3 regions of the Halobacillus sp. SY10 genome follow, and region 2 is predicted to be linked to each of the others. Evidence: riboswitches for the same ligand, from Rfam matches in the RefSeq annotation. Region 2 holds a riboswitch; each other region holds the start of a gene.
What was found. Region 2 has a riboswitch for cobalamin ahead of ACJA3J_RS01870 (ribonucleoside-diphosphate reductase subunit alpha). Riboswitches for the same ligand answer to the same signal wherever they lie in the genome.
Positions count from the first base shown of each region.

Region 1: another riboswitch for cobalamin. It lies ahead of ACJA3J_RS12630 (hypothetical protein); the one in region 2 lies ahead of ACJA3J_RS01870 (ribonucleoside-diphosphate reductase subunit alpha).
Region 3: another riboswitch for cobalamin. It lies ahead of ACJA3J_RS11550 (DUF4430 domain-containing protein); the one in region 2 lies ahead of ACJA3J_RS01870 (ribonucleoside-diphosphate reductase subunit alpha).

Region 1 is NZ_CP174345.1:2,496,985-2,504,786, reverse strand. Features, by position in the region: gene ACJA3J_RS12650 (aminopeptidase) at 1-455, shown strand, start outside; gene prpB (methylisocitrate lyase) at 552-1,472, opposite strand; gene ACJA3J_RS12640 (bifunctional 2-methylcitrate dehydratase/aconitate hydratase) at 1,493-2,935, opposite strand; gene mmgD (citrate synthase) at 3,009-4,124, opposite strand; gene ACJA3J_RS12630 (hypothetical protein) at 4,166-4,387, opposite strand; cobalamin riboswitch at 4,562-4,765, opposite strand; gene ACJA3J_RS12625 (LacI family DNA-binding transcriptional regulator) at 5,512-6,507, shown strand; gene ACJA3J_RS12620 (extracellular solute-binding protein) at 6,613-7,802, shown strand, end outside.
Region 2 is NZ_CP174345.1:349,117-356,918, forward strand. Features, by position in the region: gene ACJA3J_RS01870 (ribonucleoside-diphosphate reductase subunit alpha) at 1-1,703, opposite strand, end outside; cobalamin riboswitch at 1,869-2,044, opposite strand; gene ACJA3J_RS01875 (class I SAM-dependent methyltransferase) at 2,275-2,895, shown strand; gene ACJA3J_RS01880 (alpha/beta hydrolase) at 3,005-3,853, opposite strand; gene ACJA3J_RS01885 (pyridoxamine 5'-phosphate oxidase family protein) at 4,062-4,487, shown strand; gene ACJA3J_RS01890 (cation diffusion facilitator family transporter) at 4,528-5,412, opposite strand; gene ACJA3J_RS01895 (DUF2254 domain-containing protein) at 5,597-6,970, opposite strand; gene ACJA3J_RS01900 (GNAT family N-acetyltransferase) at 7,222-7,665, shown strand; gene ACJA3J_RS01905 (aldehyde dehydrogenase family protein) at 7,733-7,802, shown strand, end outside.
Region 3 is NZ_CP174345.1:2,257,657-2,265,458, forward strand. Features, by position in the region: gene ACJA3J_RS11520 (helix-turn-helix domain-containing protein) at 1-962, opposite strand, end outside; gene ACJA3J_RS11525 (ferredoxin) at 1,095-1,346, shown strand; gene ACJA3J_RS11530 (helix-turn-helix transcriptional regulator) at 1,388-1,837, opposite strand; gene ACJA3J_RS11535 (hypothetical protein) at 2,058-3,290, opposite strand; gene sigX (RNA polymerase sigma factor SigX) at 3,277-3,819, opposite strand; gene ACJA3J_RS11545 (ECF transporter S component) at 4,561-5,073, opposite strand; gene ACJA3J_RS11550 (DUF4430 domain-containing protein) at 5,080-5,481, opposite strand; cobalamin riboswitch at 5,688-5,869, opposite strand; gene ACJA3J_RS11555 (ATP-binding protein) at 5,915-7,699, opposite strand; gene ACJA3J_RS11560 (response regulator transcription factor) at 7,699-7,802, opposite strand, start outside.

The DNA.
Region 1 (7,802 bases), 2.1 Mb from region 2:
TGAACGGCAAATTGGTAGGTACTAAACCTCTGATCTATGGGGGAAGTGTCATCGATGAATTTTATCTTATTTTTAAAGATGGCCGGATTACAGACTATTATGCCGCAAAGGGACAGGAAGTGTTACAAAATCTCATCGAAACAGACGAAGGTTCACACTATCTGGGTGAAATTGCCTTGGTCTCTAATAAATCTCCTCTTGCTCAGGCAGATACTCTTTTTTACAATACCTTGTTTGATGAAAATACGTCCTGTCATATTGGAATCGGAAATGCATCTCCCTCCAATATCCAAAATGGCATTGACCAATCCGAGGAAGAGTTGAAGGTAGCGGGTCTGAATACTTCATTATTGTCAGTCAATGTGACCTTTGGTACCGAAGATATGAAAGTAGTAGGTATTAAAAAAGGTGGAACTGAAGTCCTGCTAATGGAGGATGGGGATTTCCAATTCTAATAGACGAATTGGCAGTGACCTATATTTAAGGTAATTGAAGAGGAACAACAGTATCACACAAACAAAGAGAAAGGAACGACCTTTCTCTTTGTTTGTTTACTTATTTTCTTTACCTATTTCAGGAAGGACGGTTCTCGCTACTTTTTTGTCCAATGCTTCATAATCGTAATACTTAATGGTTTCATATAGTTCTTCACGTGATTGCATATCCTCAAGTTTTTCTTTTTGAGTATCGGAAGTCATAATCTCTGTAAAGATTCGTTCATAAGCTTTGGCAGCTACACGAAGGGAGGTGACTGGATAAATGACCATGTCCATCCCGAACGAGCTGAAGTCTTCGCCTGTGAAATATGGTGTCTTGCCGAACTCGGTCATGTTTGCTAGCAGGGGAGCTTGAATGGCGGAAGAGGCATGGCGAAAATCTTCCTCACTCGTTAAAGCTTCCGGGAAGATCGCATCAGCCCCTGCTTTTACATATTGGTTCGCACGTTCAATGGCTTTGTCCATTCCTTCTACAGACTTGGCATCCGTCCGTGGTATGATGACAAGGGTTGGAGCGACTTCTTTGATTGTGCGGATTTTTTGCATCATTTCTTCGGGGTCAATCAGCTTTTTACCATTTAAATGACCACATTTCTTCGGTAATAGCTGGTCTTCGATTTGTACAGCGGCCACCCCGGCTTCGACCATTTCCCTTGCTGCTCGGGCTACATTAATGACTCCGCCATAACCCGTATCGATATCAACAAGCAGGGGGAGGTCCGAGGCTCGGATAAGTTCCTGTGCTTTTTCCGCCATTTCGTTCGAATAGATGAGTCCTAAGTCTGGAAGCGCTCGACTTGCTGTATAGGCAGCTCCGGATAAATAAATGGCTTGGAATCCGACATCTTTTGCAATTTTTGCTGACATACCATCGTGAGCACCTGGAATTTTCAACAGTTCTGGTTGATCAATCAGGCGTTTGAAAACTTCTGCTCTTTCTGGCTGGGTAGATGTGGATTCGAATATCCATGACATATGATTTTCCTCCTTACCATTTAAATTCTAAACAGCTCCATGAATTGGTTGACTGGAGTATCCGTCAGCTCATCATAATCCTCACAAAGGTTAAGGATACGGTTCACTTGACGGAATGGAAAGCGTGTCTTTAAATTATTTTGAAATTTATTCAACAGGAGCGGGATTCCTTCGTCACGGCGACGTCGATGGCCGATCGGATACTCGATAGCGATCTCTTCTGTAGAGGTGCCATCATTAAAGAACACTTGAACGGCATTGGCGATGGAACGTTTGTCAGGATCAAGGTAGTCTTTGCTGTACTGTTCATTTTCAATGGTAACCATTATGTTTCGCAGACGGTCGATTTCAGGATTCGCGGCTACGTCGTCTTCATAATGGTCTGCATTCAAAGATCCATATAATAGACCAATGGCTGTGATGTATTGCAAACAGTGATCACGGTCTGCAGGGTTATTTAGTGGTCCTTTTTTATCAATGATTCGGATGGCAGATTCATGTGTCGTAATCGTTACACGCTCGATCTCGTCGATTCTCCCTTTGACTTGGTCATGAAGTTCGATCGCTGCTTCTGCTGCCGTTTGGGCATGAAATTCAGCTGGGAATGAAATCTTGAATAAGATATTTTCCATCACATAAGAATCGAATGGACGTGCTAAGGTGAGTTCTTTTCCGCCGAAAAGTACATCCTGAAATCCCCAGCCAGGTGCAGACAAGGCAGTTTTGTATCCCATTTCTCCGTTCATCGTCATCAAGGCGAGCCTTACACCACGGCTTGTTGCATCTCCGGCCGCCCATGATTTTCGGGAGCCTGTGTTTGGTGCATGGCGGTAAGTACGAAGACTCGAGTTATCAATCCAGGCTTGGGAAACTGCGTTCACTACGTCTTCTTTACTGCCACCTAACATGGCTGTTACGACTGCTGTTGTGGCTATTTTTACGTAAAGAACATGGTCAAGCCCCTCACGGTTGAGGCTGTTTTCTAAAGCTAAGACCCCCTGGATTTCATGAGCTTTTACAATATTCTCAAGAACATCATCCATCTTCAGCGGTTCTTTCCCCTCTGAAATTCGTTTACGGCTGATGTAATCGGAAATTGCCAGGATTCCCCCTAAGTTGTCGGAAGGATGCCCCCATTCTGCTGCTAGCCATGTATCATTGTAATCGAGCCAGCGGATCATGCATCCTATATTAAAAGCTGCGTGGACGGGGTCCAATTCATAGGACGTACCGGGTACACGAGAGCCATTCGGAACGACAGTGCCAGGAACAATAGGTCCTAAGTGCTTCGTACATTCCGGATAACGTAAGGCTAAAAAGCCGCAGCCTAATGTGTCCATCAGCACGTATTGGGCGGTTTCTAAAGCTTCCTCGCTTGTGATGTTCCCGTAAACCGCGTATTCTGCAATGCGATCCATAACTTGATCCGTAGACTGAGCCGTATTTATTTTCACTTCTGTCATTTTCATCGCCACCTTTTTTATTTTTAAAATGATGTTTGTAAAAGCCGACCGGGACCAGCCAGGCAGCTTGCGATTAAGGGTGCAGACCACGAGGCCCCGTATAGAGAACTCTCGGCCTGAACAATTTGTTGTTGGCATATTGTTCGGATACGTGAGCACACAACCCAAGCGTGCGGGCAGCAAAAAATATCGGGGTGTACAAATCAATTGGTATACCTAAGAGATAGTAGACGGGTGCGGCATAATAGTCCAGGTTCGGATATAAACCCTTTTCTTCTTTCATCAGCTGTTCTCCTGCTTCGCACATCTCAAAAAGATCTTCGCGTTTTCTCTTTACAGCCAGTTCACGTAACGCTTCTTTCATAAGAGCTGCTCTAGGGTCCATCTTCTTCATGTACACACGGTGTCCGAAACCCATGACTTTTTCTTTATTGTTAAGTTTTTCATAGAGAAGATGGCGGAATCCATCCGTTGTTTCTCCTTCTAACAGCATGTGCATGACTGCTTCATTCGCTCCACCGTGGAGGTTTCCTTTCAATGAAGCCACTGCTCCAGTGAGGGCTCCATAAATGTCAGCGTTTGTCGAAGCGATCACACGTGCTGCGAAGGTCGAATTTGGCATTTCATGTTCGCTATATACCATCAAAGACTGATCAAAATAGTCTGCTTCCGCTTGAGTCGGCTCTTTTCCTGTAATCATGTATAAGAAATTGGTACTATAGGGAAGTTCCTGTTTGGGTTCAACGACAGCTTCATCATGAAGGATATGATAGCTGTTCGCCACGATATTTGGAATTTTTGCCAGCAGCCTGAGAGCGGTCTTGCTGATTTCCTCCTCCCGCCGTCCATCTAAATTTTTTTCGTACCCTGCAAGGGCAGATATCCCTGTGCGTAAAGCGTCCATCGGGTGGGTTTCTTTAGGCAGTTTGCTGAATAGGGAAAAGAAATCAGCAGGCAGGTCATATTCTTTTTTCAATTCTTGTTCAAGAGAGGAGCGTTGTTCGTCATCAGGGAGCACACCTTGAAGTAAAAGCTGGACTAAATCAAGATATTGTTTGTTCTCGGCTAGCTCAATGAGTTCATATCCACGAAGGACGATTTCTTCCGCATCAACATCTAAATAAGACAGTTTTGTTTCGGTTGCAATGACACCGTCTAAACCTGGTTTGTAGGCTGTTTGCTCTGCCATGAAAATTCCTCCTCTTTTTGTTAACGCTTTCAAATAAGTATTTAAACTTTTGAAGGCACCTGCGGATATCCACACACTTCCTCATGAACAAGGGTATAGGCGGCATCGAGGTTATCCATCTCCTGCGCTTGGCCGTCCTCGCTGGGTATCTCTTTTTTTAATTCGTTATAGGTCGATTCGAGTGAACAGGAAACGGAGGAATACAGGCGATTCATAATACAAGCTTTGAATCTATTCACGTAATACTCGGTTGCAATGGTCAAAGAAAAACACCTCTAATCAAATGGAAATGAAGGCAATAAAAAAACAACTTTCAGAGAAAGTTGTTAAGTTGAGATTTGCAATTTAATAGAGTATAAAACCAATACATCAGGTATAGAGCACCCACTGGTCCAAACTCTTTCACTCGCACTTAACACCTCCTATCCTCGTAGGTATGGATGTTCGCTGACAAAGGCAGGTCTCCTGGCTTATGATCATCGCTCCCTGGCTCCTTCCCATTCCCGTTTTTAACGGAGAACAGTGGTCTTTCCAGTTTGCTCCCAAATACAGTTGCGGGACAGCATCGGATTTACACCGATTTCCCTTTTAAGCAAATAAGCTTGAACAAGCTTATTTGCACCTGAGTCTGAAACATATTCAGTTATGACCTTTTCAATATAACAAAGATTTTGAAAATAGACAATTATTTCTAAAAAATGAGTGGTAAACAAGGTGATTGAAATCTTTTAGTAAGACGGAAAGTGAAATTATTGAAATGTTTAAACCTCATGGCTGTAAGAATGGAATCGATTCTATTATGAAATCTATTTTAAAAGCCGAGTGTTACTATTCAAAAAAAGTGCCTGACCCCCACTTCTAGTGATAGAGTGGAGGGGAAGGCATTTTTTAGGCTCATTTGGGAATAAATTATTTGCTTTTTTTCTTCTTAAGGTAACTTATATATATGGCTATTACTCCACCTAATGTAAAAGCATGTACAGTAAAAGCTGAAATCTGAGTACTAGGAAGGTCTCTGTTAAAAATGTTATATAGTGATATAGCTGCTATTAATAATAAGCCTATTAGACTTAGAGTCAATTTCAATTAAAAACCTCCTGGTAAATATTTTCTTGTCTCACTATACAATAGACTAATTCACACGTAAAAACAGTAATGGAATTTTGCGAAATAACGCATAAAAAAGTGCCTGCCCCCATACTGCTAAAGTTTTAACGTGTCGTGGTAGGGGAGCACTTTTTTTCATGAATTCAAAGTCATATTTCTATTTCATAAGCAAAAAAAGATGTCAAAAACACATTGACGAAAACGTTTACAAGGAGTATAGTTTACACAAGGTAATCGATTACGTAAACGATTAAGTGAGTTTTAGAAATGAGGATTAACCATGGTTTCCATTAAAGATGTTGCAAAAAAAGCCCAAGTCTCTACAGCAACCGTATCTCATGTGATCAATGAGACCAGATTTGTAGCCGATGAGACCAAACAGAAAGTTTACCTGGCGATGAAGGATCTGAATTACCAGCCGAACCGGATCGCAAGAAGTCTCAGAAGTCGTAAATCGAATACGATCGGACTTTTGGTTCCGTTAGTTGCCGAAGATACATCGAATTTCTTCTTCATGAGCATTGCGAATGGAATTGAAAAGGTATTGAAAGAGAATGGATATAACCTGATCCTTAGTAATTCCGACGAAGATGAAGGAACGGAAAAAGATCAAATCCGCGTTTTTAATACGCAGTTGATTGACGGATTGATCATTGCCCCTGTAAACGGGAAAGATTCAGCATATAAACAGGAATTAACCGGTGACTATCCCGTCGTTTATATTGACCGTCATCCGAGCGGTATTGAAGGGGACATGGTTCTTGTTGATAACCTTCGCGGGTCGTATGAGGCTGTCACTGCTCTCCTTAACAAAGGGTACGAGCGGATCGGCTTTATCACAGGCACCCTTGGGATTACGACTAGTGATGAACGCTTGAATGGGTATAAACAAGCCCTGGAAGAAAAAGGGCTTCCCGTAAGGAAAGAGTTTATCAAAGAAGGGCCGGCCACCTTTGAACAAGGCTATCAGTTAGCGAAAGAGCTTCATGAAGCAGGAGTTTCTGCTTTGTTTATCGCCAATAATGTCATGACGATGGGAGCTGTTTCTTACCTTAAGGAACATCAGGTCAACATTCCTGAAGAAATCGGCATCATAGGCTATGACGATTATGATTGGATGAAGATCACGTCACCTCCTTTATCTGTCGTCAGGCAGCCGGCGTTTGAGATTGGAAAAGTCGCTGTTGAGCAGCTGCTTAAGAGAATAAATGGATCACAAGAGAAATATACAGAAGTCATGCTCGATTCAGAGTTGGTACAGAGAGGTTCCTTTTAAAGAGAACCTTCTCTTTTTAACCATAAAGTAAACGATTACGTAAACGTTTTTATGGAATGGAAGGTTGGTTGTCAGCGTTCAATTATGAAATGGGAGGTACGGAGGATGAAAAAATTATCATTGTTGTTGGCAGGGGTTTTAGTCATGTTGATGCTTGCGGCTTGTTCAAGTGACAGTGACGCGAATTCAGAAGCAGATGGTGGGAGTTCCGGGGAGAACACAACAAGTGACACTGTAGAAACCGGCTCTGTTGAAACAAGTGTTGAAGCTACAGGGGACGAAGAGGTGATGCTTGATTTCTGGATTCACCAGACAGGTGAAGACGAGACGAATGCGTACATTGAGTTGATTGATGCTTTCAACAAAGAGCATGAGGACATTCATGTCAACGCAGAAGTCATCATTGATGACGGAGCAAGTGCTTACAGTGACAGCATCAATGCTGCACTTGTAGCAGGGAACCTGCCAGATGTGATGGCCGTCGACGGTCCTTACGTCTCAAGCTTTGCTGAAGCTGGAGTGATTCAGCCGATCGACGAATATATCGACGAAGAAACGAAAAGCCAATATGTCGATTCGATCATTCAACAAGGCACATACAACGATCAATTGTATTCCTTAGGCGCCATGGAAGCTTCCGTCATGCTTTATTACAACAAAGACTTGTTGGATGAGGCAGGGATCGAGCCGGCTGATTCTATCGAAGAAGCGTGGACATGGGATGAATTGATGGAGAATGCCAAGCAGTTGACGACCGAAGACCGTTATGGACTGAACTTGTTCATGAACTATGGCGTTGGTGAATGGCTGACGTTCATGGGAGCCCCGCTTGCCTGGTCGAACGGGGGCGCGTTGATTTCCGATGACGGTAAAACAGTGGATGGATATTTGAATAGTCCTGAAACCATTGAAGCTTTGAACTATGTGAAAGAGCTATTCGCTGAAGGTGTGGTTACTGATAGTCCTGGGGAGATGCAGTTTGAGGAAGGAAATGCAGCCCTTGCTTTAGGCGGTCCATGGATCGCTGTTTCTGCTGAAGACGCCGGCTTGAACTGGGGAATGATGCCGTACCCTTACAAAGATGAAAAAGTCTCTCCATCCGGAAGCATGGCTTATGCGGTAACGAACAACACAGAAAATCCTGAAGCAGCTGTCGAGCTTATGAAGTGGATGACGAATGAAGAAGCAACGATCAAAATTTCGAAAGCCACAGGCATGCCACCGGCACAGAAATCTGCGTTCGAAACCATGGAAAAATTCAATGAGCTTCCATGGAGTGTTATGAAGGAACAAGT
Region 2 (7,802 bases):
AGAGGATAGCTTCCTTTTTCGGCAGCCAAATCAGCACTAGCCTCAATAGCGTGATAGGCGACGGCTTCATACACTTCCTCCGTATAGTCGAGCGCTTCCTGGGATTCCCAGTCGATCTTCTTCTTGGCAAGAAGGTGGGCCCATCCGAAGGTGCCGAGCCCAACGCCACGGTAAGACTGGTTCGTGAGCTGTGCTTGTAACACGGGAATGGTATTTCTGTCGATGACGTTATCGAGCATACGAACTTGAATCGAAATCAAGCGCTTCAGAACACCGTTCGTGACGGCACGACCGAGATTGATGCTCGACAGGTTACAGACAACAAAATCTCCTGGTGTCTTCACAGATATGATTTTACCGTCTTCCACGTATTGTTCATCCTGGATGGTCGGTTTTTGATTCTGGGTGATCTCTGTACAAAGATTGCTGCAATAAACCATACCCGCGTGACTGTTCGGATTCATGCGGTTGACTTCATCCCTGTAAAACATATACGGCGTTCCTGTTTCAAGCTGACCGATCATGATGCGCTTCATAATTTCGATCGCTGGGACTTTCTCTTTAGAAAGGTCTGGATGGGCGACACAGGCGGCATATTTCTCCCGGAAGGATCCAGACCCTCTTTTTTCATCAAAATGATCTTCCAGCGAGTAGCCCATGATGCTGCGGACTTCATGAGGGTCGAACAAGTACCAGTCTTCACGGTTTTCCACTGCCTCCATAAAGAGGTCAGGGATGGATACCCCAGTGAAAAGGTCATGAGTCCGCTGGCGTTCGTCCCCGTTGTTCAATCGGCTGTCGAGGAAAGGGAAGATATCTTTGTGCCATACATCTAAATATACAGCGACAGCTCCCTGGCGCTGCCCCAGTTGGTCCACGCTGACAGCGGTGTTGTTGAGTTGTTTCATCCATGGGAGGATCCCTGACGAGACGCCTTTGAATCCACGGATGTCACTGCCGCGGCTCCTGATTTTACCTAAGTAAACTCCGATGCCCCCACCGTGCTTACTCAGGTTGGCGATGTCGGTATTGCTGTCATAGATGGACTGTAAGGAATCATCGATGGTGTCGATGAAACAGGAACTCAGCTGTCCATACCGTTTTCCTGCATTTGCGAGGGTAGGAGTAGCTACAGTCATATACAAATGACTGAGCGCCCAATACGCTTCTTTGACGAGAGGAAGGCGCTTCGATGCTTTTTCTTCCGCCATCAACACCATGGCGATGATCATGAAACGTTCTTGCGGGAGTTCGTAAACCTCTTTCGCTTTGCTTTTCGCAAGATATCGGTCGCTTAATGTCTTCAAACCAATATAAGTGAAGAGATGATCGCGATCAGGTGCGATAGAATCCTCTAATTCTTCTATTTCCTTTTTTGTGTAATATGTTAGAAGATTCCTGCTGTAAATGTTCTTTTCAATCAATGTTTGGATCAGCCCGTAAAAGTCTTCATAAGGTCCAGGTGTGGATCGATTGTGAGCAGATTTTTCGTACATGTCTTCCAGGTGGATGCGGCTTGCTACATACGTCCAATCTGGATTCGATTCATCGATTTCCGCCAGACACTCTAAAATGAATGCATCTTTGTCATTCTTGAGGGTGGGGGACTTATCAATGAGTCGTTGCACATTTAAATGGGAAAAATCTGCTTGCCATTGTTGAATTCTCTCTTGCCAGGACGTGTTTCTTGTTAAGGTTTCCATTATTTTTCACTCCTTGAAAATGAAGGTGTACGATCATGAATAGTCAGGGTTCGGAAAAATAAAAAAATCCGCTCAACGAAAATTGAGCGGATGAAACCATGAAACGAAGAGAAGACACGAGAGCCTTCGTTCCATCGCTTCATCTTCTCAATCCCCGAAGAAGTTGAAACTGCGACGAACGAAGACAGGTCTCCTGGCTGACACTCGATCTTACTCTGGTCCTTCCCGTGCAAAGCACAGTGGAATGTCCATTTCGCGAGTGATGACAGTTGCGGGGGCAGCTCCGGATTTTAACCGGATTCCCTATTAAGCCTTGTGGCATCTTCTGTTCGTAGATACTATATATAGTGTTTATTTAAGTTTATATTAGCTTATATTGTGTTTCTATCATAACGCTGAAGAAGGAATCATGCAACTCTTTTTTATCGAACTTCGACAAGAATAGAGCTATCATCTCTGTTGTGTTCCGCTATAATGGAGGATAGGAAATATATTTGAAAGGGATGATGGTGTGGCTCAAACATTTAATTGGCATAAGGAAGCGGAAAAGCAATGGAATGATCGTGCGGAAATGTGGAACTCAAAAAGTCGTGAGATGTGGGACGACGGGAGCCGGTGTACGATTGTCCCTTTTTTGACAAAGCGTGTAACTAAAGGGAAAATCGCTGATCTTGGGTGTGGAGATGGTTATGGATCGTATCTGCTTTACAAAGCAGGCTATAATGTTACAGGACTCGATTTGTCAGAAGACATGGTCACGCGAGCGAATGAACGAGTGAATGATGAGCGGATCTCATTTGTTCAAGGAGATTTGACAGACCTGCCGTTTAAAGATGAATCGTTTGACGCGGCGATGGCGATCAATTCATTAGAATGGACAGAAGTCCCGTACAAGGGCCTGGAAGAAATGAAGCGGATTTTGAAGCCGGGCGGCCGATTATGTGTCGGCCTACTCGGACCTACAGCGATGCCGCGTATCAATAGTTATCGCAGGGTATATGGGGAAGAGGTCATTTGTAACACGATGATGCCATGGGAACTTCAAAAAATGGCAGAAGAAACCGGCTGGACCTATGTAGAAGGTCAAGGAGTGTATAAACGTGGGGTGGAAGACCATCACATCGCGCAGCTGGATGAAGAATTAAAACAAGCCTTAACCTTCATGTGGATCTTCATCTTTGAAAAACAATAAACAACAAAAGCACCCGATAAGCGGGTGCTTTTTGTTTGGGAATAAATGTATGACCTGGTACACCAGATAAATACATAGATGTAAATAAATGTATGAACAGGTCATTCCTTTATTCTCCTTCCTCGGTCCAGAGGAATTCTTTGAGTAATTGGTCGACTTCTTCGAGTTCGTGGAGGCCGGAATGTGTGGCTAGCGGGTTGTAGAGGCGTTTTTCCTCATACTGTCCAAAGGGGACGATTTTTTCCAATCCACTCACACTCGAGGCATGGACAAGACCGTCCCAATGCTCGGCTTCAGGGTCATCGGCATTGATGACACCAGCTATAGCAAACACTTCCACATCATTCGGGAACTGATCCTTATTCTGCACCATCTGCTTTAAAGCTTCAGACTTCGGCCGCAGGTCAGTTGTTGCCGCTCCGTAATTGGATGCGAAGTAGCCTTCTTTTTCAATGCCTTTAAAGGGGCTAGCAATGACGGACAATTTCTCTACTCGAGGAACAGAATATTGGTGGTCGCTCAGCAAGTAATTGACCGATGCGATCCCTCCCATCGAGTGGCCGACGAGGTTCACTTGTTGAATGTTGTAATCGGCTTTTAAACGCCGCATGATTTCAGAAAGCCAATGGGTCTGGTTATAGATACTTGCACGATTGTTTTCGAAAAGCACTTGGATGAATGGATTGTGTGTTTCAGCAAAACCACCTCGGATGGTGACATGCCCACGGCTGGAGACATAAACCGTCATATGTTTCTGTCCCCATTGTAAGTTCTGCATCCGGTCCATCATCGTTTCGAAGCTTCGCGGGCCACCTTTAAAGCCATGCACGAACAATGTGGGTACAAGATCTTCGCGGTCCACGGGTTCAGAGCTTCCGGGTCTTGAGTTGATCATAAAAAAGAGCAGGCCGATCAGAAGGGAGCCCATCAAAATCGGCGCCCATTTTTTCCATAGCATAACGTTTTCCTCCTGAAAAACAGATCTATGAATAGTGTAACGGCTAACGCGTGTCGCTTCCTGGTATATTTATGAAAAAAGAATGACAATGTGTCGAAGATATCATTAGCATACCCGGATCTGTCAATGGACATCGAAGGGTTTATCTCCCATTTTTCGGGGAAAACTGAAATTGTAAAAAGATTGGATTACGGAAAGGAGCTTTCCATTGAATCAAGAAGAATTGAAAAAGAAAATCCACGAAGTCATGGAGCAACATAAAGTTGGTACGCTTGCCACAGTGAAAAATAATAAACCCCATTCGCGTTATATGACGTTTTGGAATGATGATGAGTTCACTTTCTATACCCCAACAAACAGAGAGACTCATAAAGCGGATGAAATTGAAGCGAACCCACATGTCCATATCCTTCTCGGATACGAAGGGGAAGGCTATGGGGATTCGTATTTAGAAGTCGAGGGACAGGCGAAGATTCGTGAAGATCAGGAGATCAAAGATAAGTTATGGAACGATCACATGGACCGCTGGTTTGATGGCAAAGATGACCCTGAGTATGTGGTACTTGAAATCATGCCGGAAAATATACGCTATATGAATCAGGGTCAGGAAACACCTGAACGTCTTGATATGTAAAAAGCAAAAAGTGGTCAGCTGCTAGGGCTGACCACTCTTTTTATTGGAGGGAACAAGGTTCGTCTTCATATTCGATTTCCAGAGTGATGTGCTCGAGTGAAATCGGATGTAAGATTTCTTTGACCTCCTCTTTCACTTTACATATCTCTTCCTTTGTCGCTTCTGCACGCACAACGATGTGAGTGGAAAAGGCATGATTTTCTCCATCCATTGACCACAGGTGGGTGTGATGAGTGGATTGAACATCAGGCAAATTGTTAATTTTTCGTGAAAGCCCCTCAAGGTCAACCCCAGATGGGACACCTTCAAGGAAAAGACGCATCGTCTGGATGAGATTTTTCACCACATTATATAAGATGAATAATGTGATTCCAATGGAAGCGATTGGATCCAAAATCGGCACATCAAAAAACAGCATAACAATACTGACTCCAAGGACGGCTATCCAACCAAGGACATCCTCAAGCAGATGCCATGTCATGATCTTCTGGTTCATGGAGTCCCCGCCTTTAAGCCGGAAAACGGCTGCGCCGTTAACGAGAATTCCTAAGATGGAAAGAGCGATCATTCCTCCTGCATTCGGCTGCTCGGGGTTTAAGAGTCTGGGTACGGCCTCTGTCAAAATGAAAATGGACCCGACAATCAGGACCACGCTGTTGATCAAGGCCGCTAAAAGAGAGAAACGCCGATACCCGAAAGAAAAATGATCCGATTGTTCTTTTCGGGAAAACTTCTGTAAAAACCAGGCGAGACCGAGAGAAAGAGAGTCCCCGAGGTCGTGTAAAGCATCGGAAAGAATCGCCATACTATTTGTTAGTAAACCACCGATAAATTCAATAATGGTAAAAAAGAAATTCAGGAAAAAAGCGGTTTTGATTTTACCGGTAGTTGAATCGATATGATGGTGGTGATGATGATGTCCCATAGTGCTCACCCTTTTTCAATACATGATTATATGCTCATATATATAACGTATGAAAGATGAAGAGTATTGTCAATCCTTTTAGGTTTTACCTGCATAAGGAAGACTATGACCCTCCATTAGATCATTCATCGCTCATGATAAAGTTCAGGGACACTAGCCCTGAACTTTATTTAATGGATTGATTTTAATCGATAGGATAGAACCTACGATGGATCGAGTAATAATCGAGCTTGTTGCCTGTAACCGTTGATAACCTCTCCAGTGCCTCCAACAGGAAGGTTTTGTCCAACTCGTAGATGACTTTTGTTTCGATATGGTCGATGGTGTTGCAGGCGAATTCCCATAGCATCTGGTGCTTAGAGCTGTCGATCGATTCGGCAACCATCGCAATGGAGTCGACGAGCTCCGTGATAATCAGATGATTGTCACGAGCATAGTGCCGGATATAGCCAAAGCCGCGGTAGATGTAGGACTCAAAGGATTCAGAAAGCAGAACCACTCGGACCTGCTTTTCGTTATCCATCAGGTAAGGAGTGAATGTAATGTAATCCTCTACGGTAAGCATCAACTCGGCCATCTGGTGGATGGTGTTGGTAGCGGTTTTCGGATCGTCATTTCCAAGAGATTTAATCGCGATTTCGGCTAGTTTGTGCATACCCATTTGAATATCTTGCAGTTCTGTTTCTTTGTAATCAATAATGACCATCTTGCAATATTTTTCTTCATCAATGTTTTCAGCACCAGGTCCCCAGTAGCTGATCATATTGTTGCTTTTCAAAATATAATCGCCCACTTGGGCATGAAATTGAATGATGATGTCATCTTTTCTTGCTTCTTCAATCATTTTCTTATAATCGACGAGTTGGATATATCCAGACTTAATAGCCCCAATAGGTTCGGCCTTCGAGCGCTCTGCTTCCATCAAGTCTCCTGGTTCTTTCGTTCGATACTGTTCAAGGTCTTTCCTCAGCGTCTGGTTGATGATTTTCTCGGAAGAATGTTTCATTGTATCTGTGATATTGTGCACTTGCATCCAAGTTGTTGCATGGTTGATAAAATAAATGAATGTAACGGAAGATGTGAAAGCAAGGAAAATTGTGACGATCGGCACCGCTACGAAGAATTCGTGCCTTGTATTTCCGATAAATAGGAACACGAGCAGAACATAAACAAAATTACCATTGAATATCCCAAGTGCGTGCTGTGTCCTGCGGTCTGCGACGAAGTTGAGAAGCATCCTTGGTGAGAACTGACCACTGAATGTTGTCAAGACGACGAGCAAGGAGTTCAATGTGAATGCGCTCAGAGTCAGAATACCACCAATGAGTGTACTGACAAGCATCCGGGTAATATCTGCGTTGATTCTGAACACTTCAAACGTATACTGTTCGATTTGAAAAACGATATCCAACAACAGGGTGACCACAACAAAAAATATGGACAATAATATATAGTAAAAAGGCATGTACCATAAGGTCATCTGCATTTCATGCTTACGCTGCCGTTTAGACATTTTCGCATACTTTTGTATCGATACAGGTAACAACTTTAAAAACATAGGGGGCCTCCTTTCTGACTAAGAATTATAATCGTAGTTTCCCCTTTGTCAGAATCAATAAAACGAGAATAGGATATTTTTCTACAAAAACTTTCTGATTTAAAAAGAATTAGCCATTCCGCTGTTACGATCCAATCATCAGAAAGATGGACATGAAGGGTGTCATTTCGTTCACTTTCATAGACTGAATTTTTGTCAGCTCAAGAACGGTGAGGTATATTGAGAATAATTATGGAAAAGGGGGATCCATCATGAACTGGGTACATAAAACGTTCGCTGAACTTTCAAAGCAGGAATTATATGAGATTTTGCAAAAAAGGGTCGAGGTTTTTGTCGTTGAACAGGAATGTCCTTATCCTGAAGTCGATGGAAGAGACGAAGGTTGTTTACATATATGGATGGAAAAAGAACAGGAGATGGTAGCTTACTGCCGCATTGTCCCACCAGAAGAAGATGAGCAGTACCATAGTATAGGCCGTGTGCTCGTTAAAGAAGGGCATCGAGGGTGTGGCTATGCCCGTCAAGTGATGGACCGTGCAATCCATGTGTTGAAGGAAGATTATAAGGTCCACCACATTTGGCTCCACGGCCAGGAGCACTTGCGCCATTTCTACGGTTCTTTTGGATTCAAAGAGGTTTCAGATGTCTACCTTGAAGATGGGATCCCGCACGTGGATATGCTGATGGAAGTCTAAATCGTTTCGATTCCTCTATAACCGGGAATGATAACTTTGTGAAAAGTTTCCGAATGGAGGTTTTGAAATGAGTCCGCAAACATTTACTAAACAATACATCAATGGTCAGTGGAAGAGCGGTTCCAGTGAGAAATATG
Region 3 (7,802 bases), 1.9 Mb from region 2:
TTCAGCTTTTTTGTATTCATTTGACTCCCCATTTTATTTATCTCCCGTACGTCTTCCTCACTCAAAAAAGAAGTGATCGAAAAATCAGGAATGATTAAAGCTGACTCTACGATGTGGTCTTGGATCGTGCTTTTTTTCAACCTTCTTAAATTCATAATTTCCTGCATGCTCAAACCTTGTTGAATATATTGATATGTCTTTCTTGCCGACCTTGTAATGAGATGTGTCGCATCGAGCCCTTTTGTACAGAGGTGCAGCACAGGATAGCGATCCTTTTTCTTTTTGGATTCAAGAAACAAATAATAATGGGTATGTTGCAGCATAAGCTCTACATCTTCTATATTCAAATCGAACTCCCGATTGAGCTGATCGATCGTCATGCCGATAACGCCTCCCCCTGTCAAACGATGGACAAACAACTCCGCTTGAAGAGAGGGATGTTCTTTTAGTAGATGGTGAATTTCTTCATACATCGATTCTACCATCTTCGGCAATTTATCCTGAAATTGATGATGGACCGTTCGCACCCAATTCTGAGTACCGAAGTCATCCACGATAGGTACATAATGGTCAATACCAGCATTGGTGTTCGCCATCATTTGTAACATAAGATAAACTCTTCTGACGAAAGTAGGAATCACATCATGCCAGACCATACCGTCAAAGTATGTAAGCTCTTGAATCGGGAAAGAAGACAATCGCCGAGCCCCCTCAGAAGTTATAGAAGGGAAAGATTGTTCATTTATTTGGATCAACCCGTCACGAATCAATGGTTGAACCCGCTTTTCCAATGACTCACGCTTTAGTGATGGATAGATACCAAAAAGCATATCAAGTTCGTACCCCTTGGCATCCTGTAATGTTTGGGAAGACCGTTTGCCTGTCAGTAAATGATAAATGCCGGACACTGTACGCTCTCCTCTGAATCGATCCACACATGTTAAAACCACATGATCGAACATCTTCTTCCCCCCTTTTCCTACTTGTTCAACATGGTTTAGTTGAAAACCATTCACGTCCGATTTACAATAAACGTTGTACTTATGTAATCAATGCCTCGATCATACAGAAAGTCTCATGAAGGAGGTCGTTTTGTGGCCAAATATACAATCGTAGATAAAGAGACCTGCATTGCCTGCGGGGCGTGCGGTGCTGCTGCCCCTGATTTATATGATTACGACGATGAAGGAATCGCTTATGTCGTCCTTGATGATAACGAGGGTACAGAGGAAGTTCCTGAGCTGTACGAAGAGGACATGGAGGATGCATTGGAAGGGTGTCCCACAGATTCTATAAAGATCTCTACGTCTCCCTTTCATGGGGACCCTTTGAAATACGAAGAGTGATAGACCTTTTGACCATAAGCCCCTTGAAGAAAGGGGCTTTTTTATTTTACTAATTCTTCAAAACGGATTTCCGCCTCTTCCCGGTCAATCGTTGAAAACATACGATAATCTTCGGAATCAATGATTCTATAGTGATGACTAATGAGATTTTGCTGAAGGATGTAGTTTTCTCCTTCCGCAATCGTCTGCCACCATACTTTTCCACCGAGCGTCTTCTTCCCTTGAGGTTCCACTTGCTCATGGGCAATGGTTTCCACGATTTCTACAGGGGCATCACCCAATACGCCTTTCAAAACATCACTCTCTTGAAAAAGAGCACATACGGCGACAACCGTCGTCCAGCCTGCCAGCGTTCTTTGTTTTTCAATTTGGACAAGCGTCTTTTTAGATAATCCGAGGATTTCTGCCATTTTGTCCTGGGTATATCCATGCTCGACACGGATCAATTTAATTTTTTCAGAAACCTGTTTCCGCACGTCGTGTTTATCCATAACCTATCGTCCCCTTTTCTACGTTCCTTTATTTTAACATGAGCGAGAGGGACAATCCTAGAACAAAGGCTTTGGTGCTCCCGGATAGACTAGAAACAAAATCAGGGGGACGGTTGCCTCCCTTTCGCAAGGCTGTCGGCTTGTATCGTGAGGGAATGGAGGATCATTGCCTAAACGAATATAAGAACCCCCTGCAAATACTTCAGAGGGTTCCTGGCCATTATTCAACGACAGGATTGATTCTATCTGGAACATCAATTGGCTCTTCAAGATCATAGGTGGAAAACTCCCTTACGTTTATACCAGTGAACTTGACTTTTTCAAAACCAAACTGTCCTGCTGTTACAAGGATGGCTTCAACCATCGTCAAAAGCTGTTGCTCACTTGCCCATGATTCATGTTGAAGATTTATATTCACTATACCTTCATCTACTGTCGTTGAAGTAAACTGAACATGTTCTGGCACGGCTGGGCTCACAAAGAGACCTCTCCCTTTTTCCTTCATCAAAGATAGAGCATCCTGGAATGTCGGAGAACCATCAACAGAAATGGGAGCTAATAAACGTTCAGAGGAACCTTCGTATTGATACAATTGAAAGATGTACTCCCTTTGTTGAATGACAGGAACTTCGGACATTTCTCCGTAGCTTCCCAGGTTGACGGGATTACCTGATTCGGTTTGAACAAAAATTTCTTCTAGTTGAAAGTTCTCCAAGTCCCATCGAATGCTTTCAACAATCGCGCTTGCCCAAGCAGATCCACTAACGGTGAAACCATCAGGAAACGTAACGACAGCCGAACCTTCTGTTTCATCCACTTCATATTCGATTCCTTCTACAGCTCTCTCAGCTAAACCGTACCTCTCTGGTGAAAATGTGTCGACCTCCTGCTGCTTCTGGAGGGTAGGAAGGATGACTTCAGCATTTTTCCCTGGATAAGACACCGTATCATAACCGCCTTCGTCACTCCTTAAAACCAGTGACTCAAGCTCTGCCTCAGGCTCTTCTTGTGTTTCTTCAAGCTTTGATTCTTCCTCTTTCTCTTGGGATTCTTCTTCTGCATTTTCTTCAGGAGGAAGGTCCTTATCCTCGCTGGAAGGTTCAGCTTCCTTGATTTCAGCACTTTCCTCTTCACTCTCTGAGGTAGATGAATCAAGAGATGGAGCTGTTTCTTCAGTCGCCGACGAGGATTCTGCATTCTCATTCGCACGATCGGCAGACTCTTCCACGGTAAGCATTCCATTGTTACTGAAAAAGACAGGAATGAACACGGCAAGTACTAGCAAAACAGCAATCGTAGCTAATCCAGGAAAAAGCCATGGAGCTACTTTCCTTTTTGGTGTATTTACGCGTGATGAAACCTTTTGGTAGAGCGTTTCTTTCGATTGGCGATCATCCATAGAAGGGAGTTCACCTAATACTTTTTTGATATCTTCGTCATTACGCTTCTTCACGATCTCCCCTCCCCTCTTCCATCTCTTCAAGTATCATCTTCAGAGCTTTCATGGCTCGATGTTGAGTCGTCTTCACTTTACTCTCACTCCAGCTTAAGATTTCTGCTGTTTCTTTTATGGACATGCCTTGAATGAAACGGAAAATCAACACACTTCGCTGATCGACCGTACATTTGTCGAGCGCTTGATACACTTGTTGAATTTCATCATTCTGCACGGCAATCTCTTCAGGCATTTTATTCTGATCTTTGATTTGCTCACCTTTCTCAGTCCAATCAAAGAACTCCATGAAGCGGTTCCTCTTTCTTTTTTGTTTACGGAAATAGTCAATGGCTACGTGCCTGGCTATGGAAAACAACCATGTTTTCTCAGAGCTTTTTCCATTGAATGAATCATATGATTTCATGACCCTCACATAAACATCCTGAACCAAGTCTTCAGCAAGACTTCTGTCCTTGACCATATAGATGAGAAACTGAAACAGGTCATGGTGATAGTTTTCGTATAGTTCGTCAAAGAACGTTCGCAATGGTGGTACCTCCTGGGTCACTTTAATAGTCGTTTTATGTATGAAAAAAGTTACACTCTCTATCTTAATATGCAAAAAAAGAAAAAGGAACCGGGTTTTCAAAAGAAAATCACCTGCCCAATACCTCTATCCCAACTTCAACTAAAGCTCCCAATTGTGGAAGACTCAGTTTCGAGACTTTTGGGTTAGAGATTCGGGGCTGCGGGGGATAACTCGCTTTCCGCGGGAGCGCGATGAGCCTCCTCGGACTGCGTCCTGTGGGGTCTCACCATGCACTTTTTTCCCGCAGGAGTCTCGCCATCCCCCTCCGCCCCTTTGCCATATTCAGTGTCTCGAAACTACTACCACGAATAGCGGAATTCCCAAGCTCTGTCGAAATGCAAATGTCTGTGGCTTCTCTATTGAAATGCTGATACAGCGCGATTTATGACTCCTGGACAAGGGGGTTGGAAGACGCTCTTTCTAAGTGTAGGGGTTCGTTTTTCACACTCATCGAATGGGGTGGTGGGGAAGCTGCGAGACTCCCGTGGGAGAAAGGAGATCGGCGAGATCCCGCAGGGCGTTAGCCCGAGGAAGCTTGCCACTCCCCCACAGGAAAGCGAGTTGCTTCCCCACCACACCTGACTCTCAATACGGCAAACGAACACCGATTATATCGAAACTGAATCTTCTACAATCCTGCCATTAACTTTAATAAACGGTAGGGTTAAGGGAACAAAAAAGCTACCCTTGTTCGGGTAGCTAAGATACTTTTGATATGGCGTTTCTTTTTTCGTAGCGTTGGAAAAGTGTTCCGAGTATTGGAGATAGTGCCAATATGAACACAGTATTAGAAACTGCATGATTGATATCCATCGGGAGGCCAGCTAAATAATACGCCCAAAATGGCTGGCCCGCAGCCCGCATCGTTAAGGAAAGAATGACGCCGAAAAAAAGTCCGCTGATAAAGCCATAGATGGAAAGACCCCAGAATGGCATTTTTGACCAATATTTCCCTAGGAGACCGGCAATGATTCCTATAATTGACCAGGCGATGATCTGCCAGATGGTCCATATCCCCATGCCCAACAACACATTAGACACAAAGGTTGTGAGCAGTGCAATGAGGATTCCTGCACTGGGTCCGAGCCAGAAACCGGCAATAATAATGATTGCAGTCACCGGCTGGATATTAGGAAAATGAGCTAAAGCCATCCTTCCTGCTATGGCTAAGGATGCGAGCATGGCAATCAATGTTAACTTATAGGTATTCATCCTTCATCATTCCCAAGATTGATAATCAAAAACGATCTCGTCTCCATCCTTTACTTCGTACTCATTGGCTCCAACCATTGCTTCATCGCCGTTAATGGTGTACATCCAAGCCATTTTTTCTTCTTGGTTGCCGGCAATCCCTTCGATGCTGTTAATGAACCCTTCGGATTGTTCTACTTCATAGTTATCTTCCATGACTTCCATGAGGGTGGTTCCTTCTTCTACTGTTATTTCATCTTCCGCAATCATTTCTTCGCCATCGTTTTTAGATAGCTGCACTTGTACAGTAACTTCCTGCACTTGTTCTTCTTGAGTAGCTGATGTCTCACTACCCTCTTGAGTCCCACATCCAGCCAGCATGCCTACAGCGAGAATCATTGCTGTTAGTAACGTATTCCATTTTTTCATTACAATCTCTCCCTTTCTTTTTGTTTCACGGCCAGGAGGAGAGAAAAGCGAAGACAACCAAGTCACCTGTATGTAGAAATCGTTATATCTTTCCTACCACAAAAAAAGCTTACCCTTCTACAAGGGTAAGCTTAAGACAAACGAAAGGATAAGATCTACGTTCCACGTCATACCGATCGGTTGTCTCAAATGCTCAATCCCCGAAGCTTTGAAACGTTGGATCAGGCAGGTCTACTGACTTGTGCGTCATCCTAATCAGGATCCTTCCCATACCTGAAGGTACAGTGGAATTTCCTTTTCGTCTACACTTACAGTTGCGAGGACAGTTCTGGTTTTCCACCAGATTCCCTATCAAGTCTTTTCAGACACCTGAATCCTCTTCTTATGAAGTTTCCATAAACAAGATTACAACAATTTTCCGAATATAGCAACTTTATTTTTCCTTATGTGTAAAAGGAATTTTAAAAGTAAAGGTGGTTCCTTCTTTCAACTTGCTGTGCACACTAATGGCCCCATCATGGGCTTCTACAATGTTTTTCGCAATCGCAAGTCCGAGCCCTGTGCCTTTTTTGTAATTTTTATCTTCACGCTTCCTTGATTTATCTGCTTTATAGAAACGCTCAAAGACGAATGGAAGGTCTTCCTCGGCAATTCCATACCCGGAGTCTTTGACACTTGCAATCCATTCCTTTTCATCTTGTTCAAGAATCACCTGTACCTGACTGCCCGGGTCGGAATGTCGGATCGCATTATCAATCAAATTTGTAAACACTTGTTCAATACGATCAGGATCGAAATCGAGGAACCCGAACTCCCCTTCTACTTTCAAATGAAGGTCTACAGACTTCTCTTTGGCAATCCCACTGAATTTCCGAATGATTTTGTTCAAAAATGGCTCAATTTCAACAGATTCTTCATTCAACTGAATATGTCCCGCTTCCATCCGTGCTATATCCAAAAGCTCATTGACAAGACGACCGATCCTGAGCGACTCGTCATGGATGATTTGCGCGAGTTCATTTTTGTCTTCTTTTGATTCCGCAATGTCATCCACGATGGCTTCACTATACCCTTGCAGCATCGAAATGGGGGTACGCAATTCGTGGGATACATTAGCGATAAAGTCTTTGCGGAGCTTGTTCAGTCTTCTTTCTTCCGTCATATCCCGAAGGACCGCGACAGCTCCACGTACTTTTTCTTTGTCATACAAAGGTGTCATGATGATCACCCAGGACCTGCCTTGTAATGTCATCTCGATCATGGATTCATTTTCATCCGTGATAACATTGTTAAACAAATCCCTCAGCGGTTCTGGAAGGGACGTTTGATCAGAAGACGTGGATGCAGCGTTCTTTTCAAACGCATAGGCATCTAAATATTGTTGTGCGGGGGGATTGGAAATGAGCACATCCCCTTCGCGATTAAACGTTATGACGCCATCTGCCATCGACCTCAAAATACCCGAGAGCTGTTCTTTTTCCTGATTCAAAGCATTGATATGAAACTTCAACTCCCGGCCCATCCGGTTAAAGGCCATCGCCAGTTCACCGATTTCATCATGTGTACGTATGGGTATCTTCGTGTTGAACTCGCCTTTGGCAAGTTCGAGGGCACCTTCTCTCATTTTAATCAAAGGTGCCGTGATTCGAGTGGAGAGGAAAAAGGCGAAAATGGTCGTTAATACGATGGCAATTCCAGCACCCAGGAATATGATTTTTGTCGTCTGTTCGGACGTTTCTTCAATCGTATCCAGTGATTGATAGACAAAAACAGCCCCGTCCTGGTTATTAAGTGGAGTGCCGACAACCATGACTCCAGTCTCGCCATTTCCTAGATCGGCAACTTTTTTAACATCTGCGCCTTCATTCAAAACGGTTGCTGTATCTTCGTCATTTTTAAACCATTCATAATCTAGCACAGGCAGTGAATCGGAATCACTTTCCGAAACCAGCGGATCATCCTCTCCTTTTACAATGACGGCTCGACTAGCCGGATCTTTGACAAGGGCTGTTGTCGATAGTAAAAGGTCTTCCTCTTGTTCATAGCGATCCACGACGTCTGAAATTCGGTCCGCCGTCTGCAGCAGATGCCTTTCTGCTTCTACGACATGATAGTTTTGAAAGAACTCGAGGAGAAGAACAGTCAATATAAAGAGGACAAAGCAAACCAATAATAAGATGGTGAACCATAACTTCCCGACTACACTACGCCAGAACATCAGTCACCAGATACCTCAAACTTATAGCCGATTCCCCATACCGTAACAATCATCCCTGCCGCTTCTGCAGAAACTTTGCTTAATTTTTCGCGGAGTCGTTTAA